3 regions of the Paenibacillus sp. 23TSA30-6 genome follow, and region 2 is predicted to be linked to each of the others. Evidence: riboswitches for the same ligand, from Rfam matches in the RefSeq annotation. Region 2 holds a riboswitch; each other region holds the start of a gene.
What was found. Region 2 has a riboswitch for cyclic di-GMP ahead of E0698_RS00665 (glycosyl hydrolase). Riboswitches for the same ligand answer to the same signal wherever they lie in the genome.

Region 1: another riboswitch for cyclic di-GMP. It lies ahead of E0698_RS16340 (transglutaminase domain-containing protein); the one in region 2 lies ahead of E0698_RS00665 (glycosyl hydrolase).
Region 3: another riboswitch for cyclic di-GMP. It lies ahead of E0698_RS07460 (non-ribosomal peptide synthetase); the one in region 2 lies ahead of E0698_RS00665 (glycosyl hydrolase).

The regions. Positions count from the first base shown of each region.
Region 1 covers NZ_SLTL01000017.1:38,323-40,597, forward strand. The annotation lists gene E0698_RS16335 (class D sortase) at 1-102, opposite strand, end outside; gene E0698_RS16340 (transglutaminase domain-containing protein) at 493-1,299, opposite strand; cyclic di-GMP riboswitch class I at 1,313-1,394, opposite strand; cyclic di-GMP riboswitch class I at 1,437-1,517, opposite strand; gene E0698_RS16345 (AraC family transcriptional regulator) at 1,616-2,275, opposite strand, start outside.
Region 2 covers NZ_SLTL01000001.1:135,631-137,905, forward strand. The annotation lists gene E0698_RS00660 (sugar phosphate nucleotidyltransferase) at 1-972, shown strand, start outside; cyclic di-GMP riboswitch class I at 1,127-1,207, shown strand; gene E0698_RS00665 (glycosyl hydrolase) at 1,188-2,275, shown strand, end outside.
Region 3 covers NZ_SLTL01000006.1:130,954-133,228, forward strand. The annotation lists gene E0698_RS07460 (non-ribosomal peptide synthetase) at 1-1,285, opposite strand, end outside; cyclic di-GMP riboswitch class I at 1,417-1,506, opposite strand; gene E0698_RS07465 (aldo/keto reductase) at 2,250-2,275, opposite strand, start outside.

The sequences.
Region 1 (2,275 bases), on a different contig from region 2:
CAAAAGCTCGCTCTGCTTCCGATCTTCGCTCCATTCATTGGCTTTAGGAAACAAAATAATGAGTATTCCCAAGGCGATGAACAAGTATGATAGCTTACGCAATCTAAAAAACCTCCCTAACTTATGTAAGGTGTATCACATACTGATTTTAAAAATCCTCCCTTTCCCATTTAGTGTAGTCTGAGAAAGGATGCAGGTGTAGATTCAGGCACAATGCTATCTAATACCGGGTTTACATCATCCACAGCCTTCACATTAATGGCCCAGTCATCTTGTTTTTGCCGTTAGCTTTTCCTTGTTTACTTATTGGGGGCCCAGACACGGGTTTGATGTTGACGATGGATATTTGTTCTTGTCCCGGAATTAGTATATTCAACACGATAGGTTTTAAATGACTGACTAGGTATACAATACCTTCCGTATCTCAACAATTTCTCAACAAGAATAGAAAAAAGCCCTGATCGCAGTGATCAGGGCTTTCTAAAAAAAAAATTAATACTGCTTTGTTTTTGTGTATTTGGAGGGTTCTTTGACCATTGCAAACTTCTGTTTTCCGCTTTTTAGAGCGGCATCTACTGTAGTGTCGATGATAACCCATTGATTGTTGATATTGACTTCATTCCAGGCGTGGTAAGTATTCACATAGGAGGATTCGCCCATAACCAACTTCGTTGGAACATCCACACTTCGAAGCATGGCGGCGAACAGTGAAGCGTATCCATAGCAAATATCTTTTTGCGAAACTAGTGTACGATCAATTTGTGGAAGATAGTCGGGTGATAAGGAAAAGGGCTGGTTGGAATCGTATTTAATATGACTAATGACATACTCGTAAATACGTTTCACCTTTTCATCATCTGTCGTTGCACCCTTGGTTAATTCCTTGGCTTTCCGAATCGCCTGATTCGTATCGTTCCAGTCAATATTTTGAATAGAACTGAGGTATATGGTTTTACTGTCATTCAAATTTAACTGGACCGTTTCTTCACCTATCACTTTATACTGATTGCCAGTTAGCTGTTCCAATAAACGAATGTTATAATTGCCATTGCCCATTTGAAGAGCGAATGCTTCCTCAGGTTTGCTCGAATTCAGATAATAAGAGTATTTCTCCGCATCCTTGGTAATTACGATCTTGGTTTTGACATTGGACTTGACAGGATAACGTATATTAACAATACCGTGGTTTACGTTGTTTTGATTCAGCCATACCTGACTTTCGGCAGCAAATGCTGTCGTATGTAGGGGGATGGATAATAAAAATACTAAAATTAGTAAAAAAGACGATCTTTTCCTCATAGAAAAACTTCCTTTCGGCGGCCAGGCTGCCATCTTAAAAAGAAGGCCCTATAGCTTTGCGTCCCTGCCTTTCGACAGGTTTGCTATTATCGTATAAAGTTTTTCAGGAAAAAAAGAAACGACAAAAAGCCTCTCCAACCGGTAGCTGGCTGCCATCTTAAAAAGAAGGCCCTGTAGCTTTGCGTCCCCGCCTTTCGACAGGTTTGCCATTTATCCTGAACAGTCTATATCTATCATTCTATCAGTTGGGCTTCCGATCAGGCAAGCACAATCTCAGATTTTTCTCTGTTTTTCGACAAAGTCGCGATAGATGAGTTTATAGTTTAGTTCGATTCCCCCATTTTTTGCGGAAGGAATGCGGTGTTTCTCCTATATGTTCCTTGAATAGGTTGATAAAATGGCTGGTGTTAGGAATACCTACAAACCTTGCGATATCCACAATGGATTCGTCACTGGTTTTAAGCCAGCCTTGAGCCGCTGTGATGCGGACATTAATGAGATAATCGATAGGAGAAAATCCGATCTGTTTCTTGAAGTTTTTAGCGAGATTGAATTTGTTTAACTCAAACATGTCTGCCAGCGAATCCAGCGTAATTCGTTCACTGTAGGAGCAATCCAAATATTGCTGAACCTTGCGTACCTCGGTGATCGTATCCGGGTTTACATACGGATGATCGTAGGGGTGCTGCAAAATATTTGTCAGCAACTCACCGATGAGTCTGGATGTAAACAGCTCTGCAGTAAGAGTTCTATCAGATTGTACGCATAGCAGGGAACGCAGCTTGTCCAATATGGTGCATGGATCGTTGAGTGATATTACAGGCTTGTTGTGCTTGGCAAATTGATCATAGAAATTGTCGATCAGATTACCGTACACATTTACACTGATAAACTCCCATGCTTCATGACCAGCGGTGCTGTACTGTACGTATTCCTCACAATTCACGAAAAACATATCATGAGGCTTCAATATGTA
Region 2 (2,275 bases):
CAGGAGAGTGAAGGCAAGCTTGCGTTAATTGGGGTTGTCCCTTCTTATCCTTCTGAGAAATACGGTTACATTATACCGAAAAACGATGCTACACAAGGTAGCACAGGCTACCGTGAAGTGAGCCATTTTCAAGAGAAACCCGACCGGGAGCAGGCGGAGCGTCTGATTGAACGCAATGCTCTATGGAACTGCGGGGTTTTTGCATTCAAATTAGGTTATTTGCTTGATATCTTGGCATCCAAAGGATTGCCGCTGAACTATGAAGAAATGCAAAAGCAATATTCTTCTCTGGAAAAAATCAGCTTTGACTACGCGGTAGTCGAGAAGGAGAAGGATATCGTCGTTCTTCCGTATGATGGCTTCTGGAAGGACTTGGGTACCTGGAACACCTTGACGGAAGAAATGTCCCATCAGCAAGTGGGCAGAGGTGTAGTAACAGAGGATTGTGTCAATACGAGCCTCATCAATGAACTGGACATTCCCGTGGCGATTATTGGAACGAATGATCTGATCGTAGCTGCCAGCCCGGATGGCATCCTTGTGACTAATAAGGCAGAAAGTCCGCGCATCAAGGAAGTGCTCAAAGCACACAATCAGCGACCAATGTACGAAGAGCGCCGTTGGGGACATTATAGGGTAGTGGATTATGTAAAGTATGAAGAGGGCAATGAGGTATTGACTAAGCGAATCCGTGTGCTGCAAGGCAAAAATATCAGCTACCAACTTCATTTCAAACGGAGTGAAATTTGGACCATCATTAGTGGTGAAGCGGAAATTATTTTGAATGAAAAGCTGCACAAGGTGAAGGCTGGTGATGTGGTTCGCATTCCTGAAGGGACAAAGCATAGCATTTTGGCCGTGACTGATGTGGAATTGATCGAGGTACAGACAGGTTCTGAGCTGGTTGAAGAGGATATTGTTCGCTTTTGCATGGATTGGGATGAAATTTCCCGTCACAAGTTTATTTCATAAATATTTCGTAAAGATGAAAAAAGACTCATTTATAAAGTTATTTAGCCCAAACTGTCGAAAATACACGAAAATCTGTAAATTCAATGAACATGACCTATTAAATTTTGGTAAAAAAAAGTCGATACTTAGGGATAAGAAGGAATCCAAACTCCTTCCACGATAAACGCAGCCCTGTTGAAAGGCAGGTACGCAAAGCTAAAGGGCCTTCCGTAAGGATGGCAGCCTGGCTACCGAAAGGAAGAGCGAGAGTGAGCCCCTATTTTACCCCTGTGAATCGATGGATACGCAGTGTACTCCCCGTTGTTATGCTTTTTTCTTTGTTGCCCGTCGGCTTTGGTGAATCTCTGTCCGTGGCGAATGCTGCCACATTACAGCCTGTTAATTCGGACGCTTCTGCTGAGGCCCGTGAACTATACAGCTATTTGATCAGCATCTCGGGGAAAAAAATGGTCACAGGTCAACATGATTATTTGGAAAGTCCGGATGAATTAAGCAACAAGGTCCAAAAAATCAGTAAGGCGTATGCTGGTGTACATGGCTACGAGATGGGAGCCATCTCCAGCCAGTCCGCCGCTACGGAGGCAGCACAACGTAAAAATCTCGTCGATAGCGCTATACGTTGGAGTAGAGATGGCGGCATAGTTACGATGACTTATCATGAACCGTTGCCGGGCAAGCCACTGACTTGGGCCAATGTGCAGGCGAAAGTAAGCCAGGCGGAGTTCAATAAATACGTGACGCCGGGCACTACGCAGTATAATCTTCTCATTGCCGATCTGGATAAGGTCGCTATATCGTTAAAGCAGCTTCGTGATGCGGGTGTTCCGGTATTATGGAGACCTTACCACGAAATGAACGGCGACTGGTTCTGGTGGGGAAACAAGAACAATTTCAATCAGCTATGGAATATCATGTATGACCGTTTTGTAAACACGCATCAACTGAACAATCTGCTGTGGGTCTGGAGTCCGAATGCGCCTAGTTCGTACACCGTCCCATATACCCCGAAATATCCGGGGGATGACAAGGTGGATATCTTGGCTGTAGACATTTACAACAATGATTTTAAGCAAAGCCATTACGAAGGACTGCTCGGACTGGCACGGAATAAGCCGATTGCCATTGGGGAACACGGTGAGATGCCGAGTCCCGAGGTCATGCAGGCTCAGCCCAAATGGGTGTATTCCATGACTTGGGGCAAGATGCTGACCGAAAATAACACGACGGATCAGATTCAGGATTATATGAATAATTCGAAGAGCTTGACGCGGGATGACGTGAAAAAAGGGTTGGCTGCGATGAA
Region 3 (2,275 bases), on a different contig from region 2:
GAGCAAATAAATATTCAAAGTGGGAGATAACGTTCTCAATGGGGATGAATCTTTCAAAAGCCTGTATCTGATAGTCAAAATTAACGGCTACATCCGCTTCACCTTCTTGTCCCCATATCAGGAGATTGAGTGCATTTCTTTCATGATGATGCGGCATACTTACAATCCGGCTTGCTGCGCCGATCAATGCTTCTCTCGTTTCCTGTTCTTCGAAAGAAAGCGATATATCAAACAGTTTGCCTTTCTCATTGCTATTCTGGTAAACCGCCCGGTAAATTTCACCGAAAGACATTTTCTGATGTCGATAGCATTGCATAAGCTCACGTTTAATGCTCTTAATCAGTTCTTTGAAGCTTATATCTTTCTCGGGGCTGATCCGCAGCGGCAGCACGTTGGCGAAATGTCCCATAGTCTGCTTATATTTCGCTTTGCTCCGATTAAAAACCGGGACGCCGATCACCATTTCGTTCCGATTGCAAATCTTGCTGAAATACAGGAACAGTATGCCTAAAAAATAGTGGAACGACGAGCATCCTTCCTCTTTGCAAAATTCAATCATTTGATTGTATAACGCCTTGTTTATAGTTAAGGTTCGCCGATCACTCCAAACGGAATCGCCGTCACCATCATCGGTATCCATGCCTCTGCTCAACAGAGGCTCGGGAATGGTCAGATATTTGTTCTGCCAGAACGCCCTGTCTTTTAAAAAGGCCGGAGAATTCAGATAATTCTGATTATCGGAAATAAAATCAGCATAGGAATAGACCGTTCTGTTCATTTCGCCAATTCCTTGCACCAATTTATTGTAATTGTCAAACATTTGACTGATTAAGAGAGCAAATCCCCATCCGTCGATCACCAAATGATGAACTTTAAGTAAAATGAAGTATGTGTTCGGGGCACCTTTCAACAAAACAAATTGAAAATAGAGGTCCTCTGGTTGAAAAGGTTTTAAAAACTCTTTTTTCATCCAGTTGATGCAAAAAGAGTTTGGATTTTCCTTTATCGAAAAATCATGAAACGGAACTTCATAGTCCGTTTCCGGCAAAAATGTTAAATAAGGCTCTCCCTTTTTATCAATAAAACGGGCACTGAGGGAATCATTTTGCCTGATTAATAACTGCATGGACTGCCTAATGATAGCCGTATTCAGGTTTCCTTTAACCTCAACATGCCCACCGATATTGTAAATAGGTTTTCCAGGGTACATGCACTGTTCGAACCATATATCTTTCTGATAGGAACTTAACGGATACTCCTTGACACTTATTACACTTGTTTGCATAAAATCCCCTCCTGTTGTTAATCATTTCATGCGTTCTACTCCGTATGCCCAAATCATTTCTGCTACAAATAAAAGAAGCCTGCTCCCATATAAAAAGCACAGGAACAGACAGCAGACTTCGCTCGGTTTCCTTCGGCAACCTGGCAATCATGGCTGTTTAATCCAGCTTTAGACCCATGGCTTTGTGTCCACCACTTTCGAGGTGTTTACGATTAACGGGAAAATACATTCGTATATTTTTTACATCTTTGAGCATGCTCTTACACTTCTTCCTCCTACATTCAGTAGGAGCTGACCTTGAGTTCTCAAAACATTTACCTTCATATAGTTTTAAAATACGTTGTTAGCTGCAGATTAAAATACTTTAGCAAGCCACTAAATTCCTGTCATCCGACAACTCCAGTTCATTTTACTTAATTTCTCTCACCCCCCCAAGATTCAGAAATAACAACCTGCACAACTTTAGCGGCTTAGCTTTTTTTAAAATGATGGATTTGTGATCCACCTAAAAAATGACGTTCCAAAGCTTCTCTCGCATTCGATGTTTCGCCGAAAATAGCGACGTGAGTGTACACGGGGAGTGAAGGACAGTTGGAGTGCAACTTCGGAAGAGTAAAACGTGCTTTTTCCAACATTTTTAGGAGAAAGCCAAAATCAAACCAGGAAAACAAGAGGGAACCCCCTCCACAACTGATTAAGAACAAGTAAGCTTACTGCGGAGGATATATCCAAGGTCTAGTCACAAAGCGTAGCACCCCGAAGAAAAGAATGTCCTTGCAAGAAATGTCGCGCCTAACCTTTAGCAAGGAAGAAGCATGCCATTCTTCCGCCTGCGAACGAAGCATTAATGTCAACCAAGCGTCAAGGAGCGCACATGGACAATATCGTCCTAGTCATGGAGGTGTTAGACAGCATACCGGCGAAGTTCATTTTCCAACGGAATATTCCACTATTTGAGCCATGATCACTTTGATCTCAGCACTTGGTTGG